One region of the Arthrobacter sp. P1_B3 genome, then DNA from elsewhere that is predicted to be linked to it. Evidence: riboswitches for the same ligand, from Rfam matches in the RefSeq annotation. Region 1 holds a riboswitch; the other holds the start of a gene.
What was found. A riboswitch is a leader RNA that binds a small molecule or an ion and turns the genes downstream of it on or off. The one in region 1 is predicted to bind glycine.
Positions count from the first base shown of each region.

Region 2: another riboswitch for glycine. It lies ahead of gcvP (aminomethyl-transferring glycine dehydrogenase); the one in region 1 lies ahead of AC1D2F_RS21760 (aminomethyl-transferring glycine dehydrogenase).

Region 1 covers NZ_JBFTZV010000033.1:28,265-38,476, reverse strand. The annotation lists partial or broken gene AC1D2F_RS21760 (aminomethyl-transferring glycine dehydrogenase) at 1-1,572, opposite strand, end outside; glycine riboswitch at 1,612-1,727, opposite strand; glycine riboswitch at 1,729-1,827, opposite strand; gene AC1D2F_RS21755 (TetR/AcrR family transcriptional regulator) at 2,107-2,646, opposite strand; gene AC1D2F_RS21750 (MFS transporter) at 2,715-4,289, shown strand; gene AC1D2F_RS21745 (Dps family protein) at 4,371-4,850, opposite strand; gene AC1D2F_RS21740 (cytochrome P450) at 5,475-6,641, shown strand; gene AC1D2F_RS21735 (AMIN-like domain-containing (lipo)protein) at 7,035-7,580, opposite strand; gene AC1D2F_RS21730 (DUF4193 domain-containing protein) at 7,901-8,203, opposite strand; gene AC1D2F_RS21725 (GyrI-like domain-containing protein) at 8,385-8,879, opposite strand; gene AC1D2F_RS21720 (nitrilase-related carbon-nitrogen hydrolase) at 9,102-10,187, shown strand; gene AC1D2F_RS21715 (agmatine deiminase family protein) at 10,184-10,212, shown strand, end outside.
Region 2 covers NZ_JBFTZV010000037.1:3,548-8,206, forward strand. The annotation lists gene gcvP (aminomethyl-transferring glycine dehydrogenase) at 1-1,656, opposite strand, end outside; glycine riboswitch at 1,709-1,816, opposite strand; glycine riboswitch at 1,818-1,915, opposite strand; gene AC1D2F_RS22290 (GNAT family N-acetyltransferase) at 2,169-2,687, shown strand; gene AC1D2F_RS22295 (hypothetical protein) at 2,840-3,406, shown strand; gene AC1D2F_RS22300 (FAD-dependent monooxygenase) at 3,486-4,659, opposite strand, start outside.

The DNA of each region.
Region 1 (10,212 bases):
GAACTCCGGCCAGGAGATGGCTTCCATCTCGGCCGTGGCGTTCAGCTTCATGGTGCACGAGCCCAGCGGGATCATGGTGCGGTCCAGGGCGAGGTCGCGGTCCGAGAGGCGGCGGATGTAGCGCAGCAACTGGGTTTCGGAACGGTGCGTGTTGAACACCGGGTGCTGGAGGTAGTCGGAGGTGCGCTCCACGGCGGAGTCCAGGCCGAAGCCCTCAGATGTGTCGGTCACCGACGCGCCAAACGCGGCGATGACGTCGGCGACGATAGCCACCGTCGTGGCCTCATCGGCGGAGATGCCGACAGTGTCGGCGTCGATGGCCCGCAGGTTGACGCCCTTGGCGTCGGCGGCCGCGATGATCTCTGCCGCCCGGCCCGGCACGGAGACGGTGATGGTGTCGAAGAATGACGTGTGCAGCACGTCCAGCCCGGCGGCCTTCAGGGAGGCGGCGATGGTCTTGGCGTGGACGTGGACCGACTGGGCGATGGCCTTCAGCCCGTCTGGGCCATGGTAGACGGCGTAGAACGAGGACACGATGGCCAGCAGTGCCTGGGCGGTGCAGATGTTGGACGTGGCCTTCTCGCGGCGGATGTGCTGCTCGCGGGTCTGCAGGGCCAGGCGGTAGGCGGGGACGCCGGCGTTGTCTTTGGAGACACCCACGAGGCGGCCGGGCATGGAGCGCTCCAGCCCCTTCTGCACGGCCATGTAGGCGGCGTGCGGGCCGCCGAAGAACAGCGGCACGCCGAAGCGCTGGGCGGAGCCGACGGCGATATCCGCACCCTGCTCGCCCGGAGGGGTGATCAGGGTCAGGGCCAGGAGGTCCGCGGCCACAGTGACCAGCGCGCCGCGTTCCTTGGCGTCGGCGATCACCGCGGTGTGGTCCAACACGCGGCCGGAGACGCCCGGCTGCTGCAGGACGACGCCGTTGATGACGCCCTCGGGCAGGCCCTTCGAGAGGTCCGCGACCTCGACCTCGAAGCCGAGGGCTTCCGCGCGGCCCTTGACGATCGCGATGGTCTGCGGGAGGCAGTCGGCGTCGAGGACGGTCTTGCCGTCGTGCGCCGTCTTGTTCTTGTTGGCGCGGCGCATCATCAGCACGGCCTCGGCGACGGCGGTGGCTTCGTCCAGCAGCGATGCGTTGGCGATCGGCAGGCCGACGAGGTCCTGGACCATGGTCTGGAAGTTCAGCAGGGCTTCGAGCCGGCCCTGGGAGATTTCCGGCTGGTACGGCGTGTACGCGGTGTACCAGGCCGGGGCTTCGAGGATGTTGCGGCGGATCACCGGCGGGGTGAGCGTGTCGTAGTAGCCCTGCCCGATCATCTGCACGGCGGTCTTGTTCTTCGCTGCCAGCTTGCGCAGCTCGGCGAGGACTTCCACCTCGCTGAGGGCGGCGGCGAGCGCGAGATCGGAGTCCTGACGGATGTCCTTCGGAACGGCGGTGTCCACCAGGGCGTCGACGGTGTCGTAGCCGACAGCCTTCAGCATGGCGTCGACGTCGGCCTGGCGGCGCGCGCCGATGTGCCGGTCAACGAAGGACGTGGAGGCTGGGGTAACAGTCACAAGGAACTCCATAACTCAGGCGGCGCAGGGTACGCCACATTGATTCGGGTTCCTCCCCGCTCTGTATTGGACCTGAGAGTTTCCGCGAAGCCTGCGTTTCAGGGGCTCCGCTTGCACCGTCGGTGAGCACAGCATGTCCGGGACACGCCTGCTACTTTCCAGAGATGCCTTGCCGCGGCGGTACATGGGCCTGAGAGATTCCTGGGGAGGGTTTGCTCCTACGGCGCCTGCTTGTACCTACTTGCAGGACTCTCCCGCCGCAGATCAAAGGCGTATTCAGTTGGGTGATTAATCGTGGGTGACAACAGTCACAGCTCCCATTCTCCTATGCCGGGCGCGCGTCCGCAAACTCCCTGCCAGCCGCCGACCCAGGTTACGGGCGACAAGCCGCCCCCGGGTGCGTCCGCCAACACGAGTTCGCCGGACAGCGGCCAGGTCGCCGCAACTTTGCGGCGAACTCGCACGCTTCCGGCGAGTTCGGCGGGGTGGGCGGGAGCGGGCGGGGTGGGCGGGAGCGGGCGGGGTGGGCGGGAGCGGGCGGGAGCGTCAGCGGCGCAGCTTCTCGACGGCGGCCAGCAGGCTCTCGACGTCCGCTTCGACCTCCGGAAGCGGCCCGCCGGGGCCCCGGCCCAGCATGGCGTTGAAGTACAGCCCGTCCCCCATGTACAGGACGGCCTTCGCCATGGCGGGTCCGACGTCGGCCGCCAGCAGTTCCAGCCAGCTCGCCTGGGCGGCGGCGAAGCGGCGGAGGGTCTCCCCGTGCGCCACCTCGGCGAGCCGCGTGGCCGCCACGAAGACCCGGTCCATGGGCGTGTCCGCCCACACCGAGGACCTAATGAAGTACGCCGCCGCCCCTTCGGGGGCCGCCGCCATGGCGGCAACATCCGCAGCCAGATGCCGGTCCAGCCGTTCCAGCAGGACCGCGATCATCGCCTCCTTGGTCGGGAAGTGGTAGAGCAGGCCGCCCTTGGAGACGCCGGCCCGGCGCGCGACGGCGTCCAGCGTCGCGGCGCGTTCACCGACTTCGATGAGCAGGGATTCGAAGGCATCGAGGACGGCCTCGCGGGCGACGGGTTTCCTGGGCATGCCTCCCATCATGCCTGCCCAGCCCTTCATTTCTTAACTGTACCGTCCAGACGGTATAGTTATGTCCTATGAGCATTTCATCGATCACCGCAGCCACCAGCATCCCGGCGGCCACCGGCCCCCGGGCACCGTGGCGCGACTGGGTGGCGCTGGCCCTGCTAATGTTCCCCGTCCTGCTCGTGGCCGTGGACAACACCGCCCTGACGTTTGCCCTGCCGGCCATCGCCACCAGCCTGTCCGCTTCCGGCGTCCAGCTGCTCTGGATCGTCGACGCCTATCCCTTGGTCCTGGCCGGACTGCTGGTCGCTATGGGCAGCCTCGGCGACAGGATCGGACGGCGCCGCCTGCTCTTCGTGGGCAGCGCGGGTTTTGCCGCGGTTTCGGCCGCGACGGCGTTCGCACCGAGCGCCGAATGGCTGATCGCCGGCCGTGCCGGGCTTGGCCTGTTCGGCGCCATGCTCATGCCGTCCACTCTTTCCCTGATCCGCAATATCTTTCCGCAGCCCAACCGGCGCAGGCTGGCCGTGGCGATCTGGGCCGCCGGCTTCTCCGGCGGCGCCGCCCTCGGCCCGATTGCCGGCGGCTGGCTGGTGGAACACTTCTGGTGGGGCGCCGTCCTGCTGGTCGCAGTGCCGATCATCCTTCCTCTCCTGGTGCTCGGTCCGGCGCTGATACCGGAATCCCGCGACCCGAACCCCGGCCGCGTGGACGTGCCCAGCATTGTCCTGTCCCTGCTGGTCATGGTGCCGGTCGTCTACGGGATCAAAACCCTCGCCACCCACGGGCCCGCACCAGAGGCCTTCGCGAGCATTGGAGCCGGCCTGCTCATGGGCTACGTGTTCATCCGGCGGCAGCGGGCACTTGCCCGCGGGGAAGGTACGGCGCCGATGCTCGATGTCAGCCTCTTTGGCAACCGGATCTTCAGCACGGCCATCATCGCCAACGTCCTGGCGCTGTTCTCCTTCAACGGCTTCATCCTGTTCCTGGCACAGCACCTGCAGCTGGTCGAGGGCCAGTCCCCCTCGGCTTCCGGAGTCGCCATGGTCCCGGCCCTCATCGCCACTGTCGTGGCGGGGCTGCTCGTGGTCCCGCTGGTGCGCAAGGTGCGGCCAGGCTTTGTTGTGGCCGGCGGGCTGCTGCTGAGCGCGGCGGGCTATTTCCTGGTGGCGTTCGGCGACCACAGCCATGGCCCGTCTCTGCTCCTGGCCGCGCTGCTGGTTCTCTGCCTGGGGGTGGGCGCCGCGGAGACGATTTCCAATGACCTGATCCTGGGTGCGGCGCCTGCCGACAAGTCGGGGGCCGCCGCCGCCATCTCCGAGACCGGCTATGAAGTGGGGTCTCTGCTGGGCACGGCGATCCTCGGCTCGATCCTGACGGCTTCCTATCAGGGCAACCTCCGGCTCCCCGAGGGGGTGTCCGGGCTCGTCCCGGCAGAGGCCACCAGCCAGGCGGGTGAAACCCTCGCCGGCGCGGTGGAGCTCGCCCACATGCTTCCGGCTCCCCTGGCGGAGGCAGTGACGGCTGCCGCGCGCACGGCGTTCGACTCCGGCGTCCACGTCACGGCGTCAATCGCGCTGGTCCTGATGACCGGGGCCTGCGTCCTCGCCGCCATTGTCCTGCGGACGGTGCCGAAGGCCAAATAGCTTGGACAGCAGCGTCCTGCGCCGGAAGAAATCCGGCGCCGGACGCTGCTGGTTTAGGGTCGGACCGGTGGGAGCCGGTCCCTACTTGTCCTCCGGAGTGGTCACGCTGGCGTTTGCCCGCATGGTCTCGGCATTCACCATCCAGGCATACTGCTCAAGCTTGGCAATGAAGGCGTGCAGGAGGTCGGCGGTGGTGGGGTCTTCCTCATCAACTTCATCGTGAACTTTGCGCATCGTGCCGACGGCCGCCTCGAGGGCCGCGACAATCCGTTCGATGGCGTCCTTCGTGTTGATCAGGCCCGCGGGGAACTCGGCGAGTGCGGTGGACTTGGAAACCGTGGAACTGCGGCCGTCCGGCAGGGCGTGGAGGGCGCGCATGCGCTCGGCGAGATCGTCCGCGAACTCCCGGGCGGCGTCGACGATCTCGTCCAGCTGGAGGTGGAGGTCCCGGAAGTTAGTCCCGACGATGTTCCAATGCGCCTGCTTGCCCTGAACGTGGAGTTCGATCAGGTCCACTAGGACCGCCTGCAGGTTGGCCGTCAGTGTAGGTGTCGCTTTCATGCATCCTCCTCAATAGAACCGGTACCGTGCGGGCCGCGCGCACCATTTGCTGGCACCGCGGCCGATGCTTCCGACGCTACCGCAGGGCAGCGACGGGCCGCGACGGTTCGGGGAGGAATTTCTCGGTCAGCTTACTAAGTCGGCTTACTAACCGTTTCGGGAAGCTGAGACTGCCCCGTTCCTATGTTCCGTTAGGCACGGGCGAGGGAGAGATTCTTGACGCTGTCTGCCCCCTCTTCGCGGGACAGCAGGACCTCCCTGCGGGTCTCTTCGGCGCAGCGGACCATCTGGTCAATGCTTTCCTGCGAACAACGCCGACAGGCCTGCGCCGTCGTCGTAGGGGGCGTCAGTCCGGACCACGTTTAGCGGAAAGCCGGGGTGTTCTCCTCCGTACCGTCGGCAGGACCGGCCGCTTCGTTAGGCGCCGTGGTGACGGGCCGGTTCCGCAGGGGCGGCCGACGTGGGCCAGAATCCCCATGCCAAGGCTGTTGCGCGGTATTAGGGTGGGAGCTGACGGGGCCACGCGGCCCGCCCCGTTGGACGCCTGCTCTGTTGCAGTTCGTCCCTTGCAGTTGGTCCATTGCCAGGAAACGACGGCCGTCCGCCTCGTCAGGAAGGCCAGCCATGGTGCCATTTCCCGCTCTGGAGCAGCCGTTGAACCCGTTTCCCCGCTATGAAGCCATGCGGGACAGTGAACCCGTTTTCCAGGATCAGGAGACCGGGGTGTGGCATGTGTTCCGCTACGATGACGTGCAGCGGGTCCTGTCCGAGCACGCCACGTTTTCTTCCCGGATCGGCGGGGACAACCCCTCCGAAACGGGCCAGCTCTTCGCCGCCAGCCTGATCAACACGGACCCGCCCAGGCACCGCCAGTTGCGTTCCCTGGTGTCCCAGGCGTTCACGCCACGGTCAGTGGAAGCGCTCGGCCCGCGCATCTCGGAACTCACCGACGAGTTGCTGGACCCGGTAGTTGCTGCCGGTTCCGCGGACCTGATCGACCAGCTGGCCTATCCGCTGCCGGTCATCGTCATCGCGGAGCTGATGGGCATCCCGGCCGCGGACCGGGACCGGTTCAAGCAGTGGTCCGACGTGATCGTGAGCCAGACCCGCCCCGGCGCCGACGAGTCCGGCCACATGGCCGCACACCGGGAAATGGCGGAGTACTTCATGGGCATGATCGAGCAGCGGCGGCGCCAGCCGGGCCATGACCTCATCAGCGCGCTCCTCGCGGCCGAGATCGACGGGCAGAAGCTCAGCGCCATCGAGCTGCTCGGATTCTGCGCCCTTCTGCTCGTTGCCGGCAACGAGACCACCACGAACCTGATCGGCAATGCGGTGCTGTGCTTCACCGAAGCGCCGGGCACGGCGGAACGCCTCATCGCCGAGCCTGCCCTGCTCCCGCAGGCGATCGAAGAGGTGCTGCGCTACCGCTCCCCCGTCCAGTCCATGTACCGGATCTCCGCCGTCGACACGACCGTGCGGGGCCTGCCGATCCCTGCGGGGTCGCCGATCGTGGCGTGGATCGGCTCGGCGAACCGTGACGCGGAGCAGTTCCCGCACCCTGACGTGTTCGACGTCGGACGCTCACCGAACCGTCACCTCGCCTTCGGCCAGGGCATCCACTTCTGCCTCGGCGCTCCCCTGGCCCGGCTCGAGGCCAGGATCGCGCTGCAGGCCGTGCTCTCCCGGCTGCCCGGCTTGGCCGTGCGACCCGGGGCGCAGCTGGAGCGGATGGAAAGCACGATCGTCTACGGAGTGAAACAGCTTCCCGTGTCCTGGCTGGCTGCCTGACGGCGAGCGCCGCCTCCGTTGCCCTATCAGTTGTGGCTGCTACGGATTGACTTTGCCGTCCGAATGACAGCCGTAACTGATAGGGCAACGCGGGGCGCTAGCGTTTCCACCGGAAGGGTGTGCCTCCGGTCCATTTCGACACCTAGGGGCACCTCGCTCCGAGCGCGTCGAACCACCTAGGAGTCGAACTGCCCAGGAATGGGCTGCTCGCACGCCCAACTGTCCTGTCAGTCGAAAAAGTACGCGGGTTGGCGAGGTGGACAACTGCATCATCGGCAAGAGCGCAGCGCATTGGTCGCAGCGCACGAAATGCTCCTGATCCACCGTGATGCCACCAAAGGCCTTGAGTTCGCAAGTCGCGCAACGCGCCGCGTTGCTCTGCCGCCCCGGCCATCACCAGAAGTGCGCCACGTCCACCACTAGCCGTGACCCGGTGCCCGGCCCGGACAGGGACAGGACCCGGAACGGCAGCCGCGCGCGGACCCCCAGGCCCAGGCTGCTGTACCCTTCGAAGCTGCCCGCCCACGCCACTTGCCGGAACGTCTGGTAACCGGTCACGTCCGCCAGTTCGCCCTTGTTCGCCGGGTTGTAGGTGGGATTGCCGGCGTCGTCGTATGCGGGCGCATTGACCGTGAGCTGGATGAAGGCCTGGCCCCGCAGCGGGATCGGCAGGCCGGACCCGTCCTGCACCACCTCGGGCACGTAGCGGACGGCGTAGCCGGCCACGGGGCCGTTGAGGTCGATGACCAGCCGGTCAAAACAGTAATGCTGACCGGTCCGCACATTCACCACCTTGGCCTGGCTCATGGCCGGATCCGTTTTGACCAGCGAACCCCAGACCAGGCCGCAGTACGGGTCCGCGGCTGCCGGAGCCGGCGCAAGCACCCCGAGACCGGCGGCCATCAGCACTGCCGCGAGCAAAGCGTGGATCTTCTTCAACTGGGTCTTCTTCAACTGGGTCCTCTTCAACCCCGCCACCCCCTGGTGCTGCCCGAGCCCTTGCTGGCCAAACAGTCAGCGCAGGTCAGACGCTTCCAGCGTAGGCGGCCCCGAACCGGCGGGCGAGGTCCTCATCCGTTTCGGCGCCCAACCGTTAAAGTGGCCCGTTGCTGGTCACGGACGGATTGCACGGACACATCCCGCCAGGTTCCTTCACGAACAGATAACGCCGGCAGCCGCGGGCCACGCCAGGAACGGCGAAGCGCCGGCACCCCCGAGGGTCCGGCGCTTCGTGCGGCCTTGGTGTTGCTGAAAAATTCTTAGCCTTCGCAGTCGCGGCAGTACTTCATGCCGTTCTTTTCAAGGGCCACCTGGGACCTGTGCCGGACCAGGAAGCAGGAGGAGCAGGTGAATTCATCGGACTGCTCCGGTACAACAATGACCGTCAGCTCTTCGCCGGACAGGTCCGCACCCGGAAGATCGATGCCTTCAGCGGTGTCGTTCTCGTCGACGTCGATCACAGCAGTCTGCGCGCCGCCGCCGCGGGACGCCTGCAGGGCCTCCAGCGACTCAGCGGGAGACTCTTCTTCTGTCTTACGTGGGGCGTCGTAATCGGTAGCCATATCGGGGTTCACTTTCGTTGCTGCGCAGCGCCATTTCAGGCACCTCAGTGAAGCAGTTTAGGACATTATGCATGGAGTTGAGGAATAGTGTGGCCAATCAGACACAATGAGTCGGACGGGGCGCGGAAGCCCGGGTCGGCGGCCCCGGGACGCCCCGCGTCCGCGGCCCGCGGTGGGCAGTTCAGGCGACCGGCCAGACCACCAGCGTCTGCCACTTCGCCGGGTCGGGCTCGGCACCGGGATCGGTGAGGTAGTACTCCCACATGGCTTCCCCGGGGCTCGCACCGTCCTGCCGCATCCGCGCCATGATCGCGCCGTAGGTCTGCTGCAGTGATTCGTAGGGCCCGATGTGCATCGCCTCGTAGGCCCGGCCTGCGGGGAGTGCCCCGGCGATGACCTCAGTGTCCGCGCCGCTTGGGTTCGTGAAAGGTGCGGCGAGAGGGAACCCCGCCTCCACGTCGACGACGTCGGTCGGTTTGCCCCGGTACAGCGCGAACGGGGGTCCGGCCAATTGGACATGCTGATCCTGCACCGCACCCATGACGGCGCCGAAGGCACGGCCGAAAAAGTCGCGCAGCGCATTCATCGGGACAGTCTCACGCACCACTGCAGTCGGCTGTTCCTTGAGTTGGGCGGGCTTGATGTCCGGAGCCGCCCCGGGGTTCGTTGGAGTCATACGCCCAGACTCTGCCGCGCCCAATCCGCGGTCTAGGGCCTTACGGCCCGCGCCCACGGAGCGGCCTGCGGCGTGTTCGCCCGCACGTCCGGACTCGGCGCACGTACTACCGCGAATAAATAAATGAACTTTATTCATATTAGGCCTTGCCCGGCGCGACCATCGCCTAAATACTAAATGAACAACGTTCATTTATGTGACGCCCGTCTCACTGGAGTAGCCATGATCGAAATCACGTCCCTCGACACCCCGCCCTCCCTCGCCCGCACCACGTCGTCCCGAAGTGCATCGTCCAGCCGGCCAGCACTGCGGGTCGGCGTCGTACAGCACCGCTGGCATCCTGACGCCGCGGCCCTGCACGCGGAACTGGACGAAGGCATCGGGCGGGCCGCCCGGTTGGGAGCCGCCGTCGTCTTCCTGCCCGAGCTCACACTGTCCCGGTACCCCGCGGATACGCTTCCCGAAAACGACACCACCCGGGCCGGGGCCCCGCGCCCGCGGCCCTCGGACATCGCCGAGGACCTGTTCACCGGCCCCACGTTCCGGTTCGCGGCGGACGCGGCCCGCCGGCACGGAATCTGCGTCCACGCTTCGCTGTACCAGAAGGCGGAGAACCCGGACGGTTCCGACGACGGCCTGGGCCTGAACACTGCCATCCTGGTCTCCCCCGAAGGCGAACTGCTGGCACGCACGCACAAGCTGCACATCCCCGTCACAGCCGGCTACTACGAGGACAAATTCTTCCGCCAGGGCCCGGACGGCGACGATGCTTACGAGGTCCATTCCCCCGCCGAGCTCGGCGGCGCACGGTTGGGCATGCCCACCTGCTGGGACGAATGGTTCCCGGAGTTGGCGCGGATTTACTCCCTCGGCGGGGCAGAACTCCTGGTCTACCCCACCGCCATCGGCTCCGAGCCGGACCACCCGGACTTCGACACCCAGCCGTTGTGGCAACAGGTCATTGTGGGCAACGGCATTGCCAACGGGCTGTTCATGGTGGTCCCCAACCGCTGCGGCAGCGAAGGCACCCTGAACTTCTACGGCTCCTCCTTCATCTCCGATCCCTACGGCCGGATCCTCGCGCAGGCACCACGGGACGAATCCGCGGTGATAGTGGCGGACCTCGACCTCGACCAGCGCCGTGACTGGCTCACGCTCTTTCCCTTCCTGGCCACGCGCCGCCCGGACACCTACGCGCGGCTGACCGAACCGGTACGCGCCGATGCCCCGCTCGGCCTCGACGCCTATGAGCCCACTGCGTATGAGGCCACCGCGTATGAGGCCACTGCGCAGAAGGTCACGGCATGAGCGCCTGGCGGATGCCGTCCGAAAC
Region 2 (4,659 bases), on a different contig from region 1:
GTAGCCCGTGATCTCGGCGAGGTCAGCTTCGAGGCCGCTGATGAGCTCGCGCCAGCCCTCGGTCTGGGAGTCCGGGGCGAAGGGGTGGATGGAGGCGAACTCCGGCCAGGAGATGGCTTCCATCTCGGCCGTGGCGTTCAGCTTCATGGTGCACGAGCCCAGCGGGATCATGGTGCGGTCCAGGGCGAGGTCGCGGTCCGAGAGGCGGCGGATGTAGCGCAGCAGCTGGGTTTCGGAACGGTGCGTGTTGAAGACCGGGTGCTGCAGGAAGTCGGAGGTGCGCAGCACTGTCTCGGGCAGCTCGAAGCCCTTGGCCTCCAGGACCGGACCGGCGCCAAAGGCGACGACGACCGCGGCGAGGACCTCCGGCGTCGTGGTTTCATCGACGGACACGCCAACTGTGTCCGCGTCGATGAGCCGCAGGTTGATGCCCCGGGCCCCGGCGGCGGCGATGACCTTGGCGGCCTTGCCGGGCACGCGGACCGTGAGGGTGTCGAAGAAGGAGTCGCTCGCCAGTTCGCGGCCGGCGATCTTCAGCGTGGCGGCGAGGGCGCGGGTGTTGTTGTGGACGGTCTCGGCGATGGCTTTCAGCCCGTCGGGGCCGTGGTAGACGGCGTAGAACGAGGACACGATGGCCAGCAGTGCCTGCGCGGTGCAGATGTTGGACGTGGCCTTCTCGCGGCGGATGTGCTGCTCGCGGGTCTGCAGGGCCAGGCGGTACGCCGGCACGCCGGCGTTGTCTTTGGAGACGCCGACGATGCGGCCGGGGAGCGTGCGTTCCATGCCCTCGCGCACCGCCATGTAGGCGGCGTGCGGGCCGCCGAAGAACAGCGGCACGCCCAGGCGCTGGGTGGAGCCGACGGCGATGTCAGCACCCTGCTCGCCCGGAGGGGTGATCAGGGTCAGGGCCAGGAGGTCCGCTGCCACAGTGACCAGCGCGCCGCGTTCCTTGGCCTCGGCGATCACCCCGGACTGGTCCCACACCCGGCCGGAGACGCCGGGCTGCTGCAGGACGACGCCGTTGATCTCGCCGGCGGGCAGGCCCTTGGAGAGGTCGGCGACCTCCACCTCGAAGCCCAGGGCTTCGGCGCGGCCCAGCACAATGGCGATGGTCTGCGGGAGGCAGTCGGCGTCGAGGACGGTCTTGGCCCCGGCCGCGGACTTGTTCTTGTTGGCGCGGCGCATGAGGAGCACGGCCTCGGCGACGGCGGTGGCCTCGTCGAGGAGCGACGCATTGGCGACCGGGAGCGCGGTGAGGTCCTGGACCATGGTCTGGAAGTTCAGCAGCGCCTCGAGGCGGCCCTGGGAGATCTCCGGCTGGTAGGGCGTGTACGCGGTGTACCAGGCCGGGGCTTCGAGGATGTTGCGGCGGATCACCGGCGGGGTGACGGTGTCGTAGTAGCCCTGGCCGATCATCTGCACGGCCGTCTTGTTCTTGGAGGCGAGCTTGCGCAGCTCGGCCAGCACCTGGACTTCGCTGAGGGCGCTGTCCAGCGTGAGGGGCTTTTCCTGGCGAATGGAATCGGGGACCGCGTTGTCAACGAGGCCATCAACGCTGTCGTAGCCGACGGCCTTGAGCATGGTGTCGATGTCGGCCTGGCGGCGGGCGCCGATGTGGCGATCTGCGAAGGTGGACGGGGACGATTGAACCGTCATGAGAGGAACTCCATAATTCAGGTGGCATCAAAACGCCACGATGATTCGGGTTCCTCCCCGCTCTGTATTGGACCTGAGAGTTTCCGTTTTGCCCTGCTGATTGCAGCGCGCCACTTGCACCGTCGGTGAGCCCGGTTGCCCGGACTGCTTTCCAGAGTTGCCTTGCCGCGGCGGTACGTGGGCCTGAGAGATTCCTGGGGAGGATTTGCTCCTACGGCGCCTGCTGAACGTACCGGCAGGACTCTCCCGCCGCAGATCATAAGCCGTGCCACTGGTCGGTGACACAGCTCACAATTTATCTGGTTCCCGGGCAGGATGCAAAATTAATTTCAATTGAGTCGCTGATTCCTGCACCACGGGGGTGCCTCCCCGCCGTCGAATGCCAGCCAAGGAACAAGTCCATCCCCCGGGCCGTTGGGCTACTACGACCTGCCGTCCGCTGACGCTGGCAGCACCCTACACACCCGGACCGACACCACGGGAAACGCGAACCCTTCGAATATGATCGCGTGATGCCTCTCCTTATCGCTCCGGACGCAAGCTACCACTCCTCCTGGCTGGAAGGATCCGCAGAATTTGACGGCGCCCACCGGGACGGCGGGGGCGCGGAGGACTGGTCCCTGGAAGAACTCAAAGATGCCCAGTCGTTCCGCCGCTTTGTCGACGCCCTCATCAATGACGCTCGGCCGGAGAGCCCGCGGAAGCCAGGATATGTGCCCTGCACGTACTTGTGGGTCATGGAAGGTGACACGTTCCTTGGCTCACTGGCCATCAGGCACGAACTGAACGACTTCCTCTTCAACGAAGGCGGGCACATCGGCTACAGCGTGAGGCCCTCCGCCAGGCGTCGCGGCCACGCAGCGAGGGCGCTGGCTGATGCCTTGCCGATTGCCCGTGAACTGGGAATCCCCCGGGTTCTTCTCACATGCGATGAGGATAATGCAGGCTCCCGGGCGACCATCGAAAAGAACGGCGGCGCCTACGAGGACACCCGCAACGGCAAACGCCGCTACTGGGTCGACACCGTCTGACCGGGCACGCCCCGAACGAACTGATCTCCGTTTACAGAGCGTGAAGTCGGTGCGACGCTGAACGCAATTCGGCCCCGGGGGCTGTCTTCGAACTGGGGGTAACGAAAATGCAATGGGGCACGCCGCAACCGGAAAGTCCGTGGCCGCATGACATGGTGATCAGCGTCAATGACGATCCACACCACCTGACTCTCCTTCTGTTTGTCCGGCAGGCATGGTCCCTGGCCGGCGACCTCAACATCCCGCCCCTAAGCCCCGTACCAGACTGTGGTCATTCCCGGATGCCGGAATCGGCTGATGCCTCCACGTGGGAGAAGCGCTGGAAAACGTCATGGGACCAGGCCTGGAGCTGGTACCCGATCGATGATCCAACGCACCATCCCACGCCCGCGGAATTGCGCGAGTCCGGGGACGCCAGTCAGGGGTTGAATCCTTTGATCCCACCCTTTTGGACTCAACGGTATGAATGGGAAGGTCTGGACCGCGAGGCTTATCAAGCCTGGGACCGAAGCCTGATCCCGAAATTTCCCCACGATGCCGAACCCCGAAGTCTCCAAGAACTCATCCCGGCATGGGAAAGCGGAATCGACACCGTCATCGTGCTGCCGTACGAGGGGTACTTCGCACACCGGCTGAGCCGGCGGCACCTCGTTGTGTCGGCCGCAACCAGGAATACCCCTGAGCACTACAGCAGGGCGCTACGAGAAAACGCACTGTAGACCCGCAGAGGCCGGGCTACCTCTCCTGCTAAGGGGACCGGCACGGAAATACGCGTCGGTCACGGCCACCGTTGGGACGTTAATGCCGCGCAGGCCCGAACCAGCTGGCCAGCGCATCCTCCAGCCCCCGCCGAGTCCCGTCTCCCGTCCACGCCACATGCCCGTCCGGCCGGATCAACACGGCCGCAGGAGCATTGACTGAACCGATCACCGGAAGCTCCCACCCGCCGTCGTACGTGGCGTCCACCAACTGCACCCGATCCATCCACGGCCCCGGGTCGATGCTGCCCGGCGCGCCGAGGTTGAGCAGCACCGCACGGGCATCGTGCAGGAAGGTGAACACGCGCCGCGGGCCGTTGGCGGTGACGACGTCGAGATCGGGCATGCGGCGCCCGAGCAGCGGGTGCCCCTCACCGAGGTCGTAGCGGACGTCCAGGCCGGAGATGAGGCCGCCCAGCCGCTTCCGGGCCTCATCGATCGTCAGCAGGCCGGCCACCGTGTCGGCCAACGCACCGATGCGCGGGTCGGCCCTCTGCATGATTGACTGCGCCATCGTGTGCTTCAGCGCACGGGCCCCGGCGGGGTGCCGCTCGGCGTGATAGGTGTCCAGCAGGCGGTCCGGCGCAATACCCTTGACCACCTGGGCGAGTTTCCAGCCGAGGTTCACGGCGTCCTGGATGCCGAGCCCGATCCCCTGCCCGCCCGAAGGAGCATGGATGTGCGCGGCATCCCCGGCCAGCAGCACGCGGCCGCTGCGGTAGGCCGCGGCCTGCCGCGTGGCGTCGGTGAACCGCGAGATCCACGTCGGAGTGTGCACCCCGAAATCCGTGTCATAGACCTCGGTCAGCGCCTTGCGGAGGTCAGCCAGGGTGGGCTCGGCAGCCGGTCCAAGCTGCTTCTCGGTCACCACCACCCGCGTGGTTCGTCCGTCCTCCATAAGGTGCAGCCCGTGGATCCCCACCTCGTCGATGCGGATGCCTGCCGGCGTCTCCTCTGTCACCTCCACTTCGGCGATCAGGCTGCTCCTCGTCGCATCCCAGCCGGGGAACTCGATGCCGGCTGCCTTGCGGACAGCACTTCGCCCGCCGTCGGCACCAACCAGGTACAGCGCGCGCATCGGCCCGCCGCCGGCGAGATGCACGTCGACCCCGCTGTCGTCCTGGGTAAAGCCGGCGACCTCGAGCCCCCGATGGACCGGCACACCCAGCTCCTCGATCCAGCCAGCCAGGATCCGCTCAATATGGTTCTGCCAC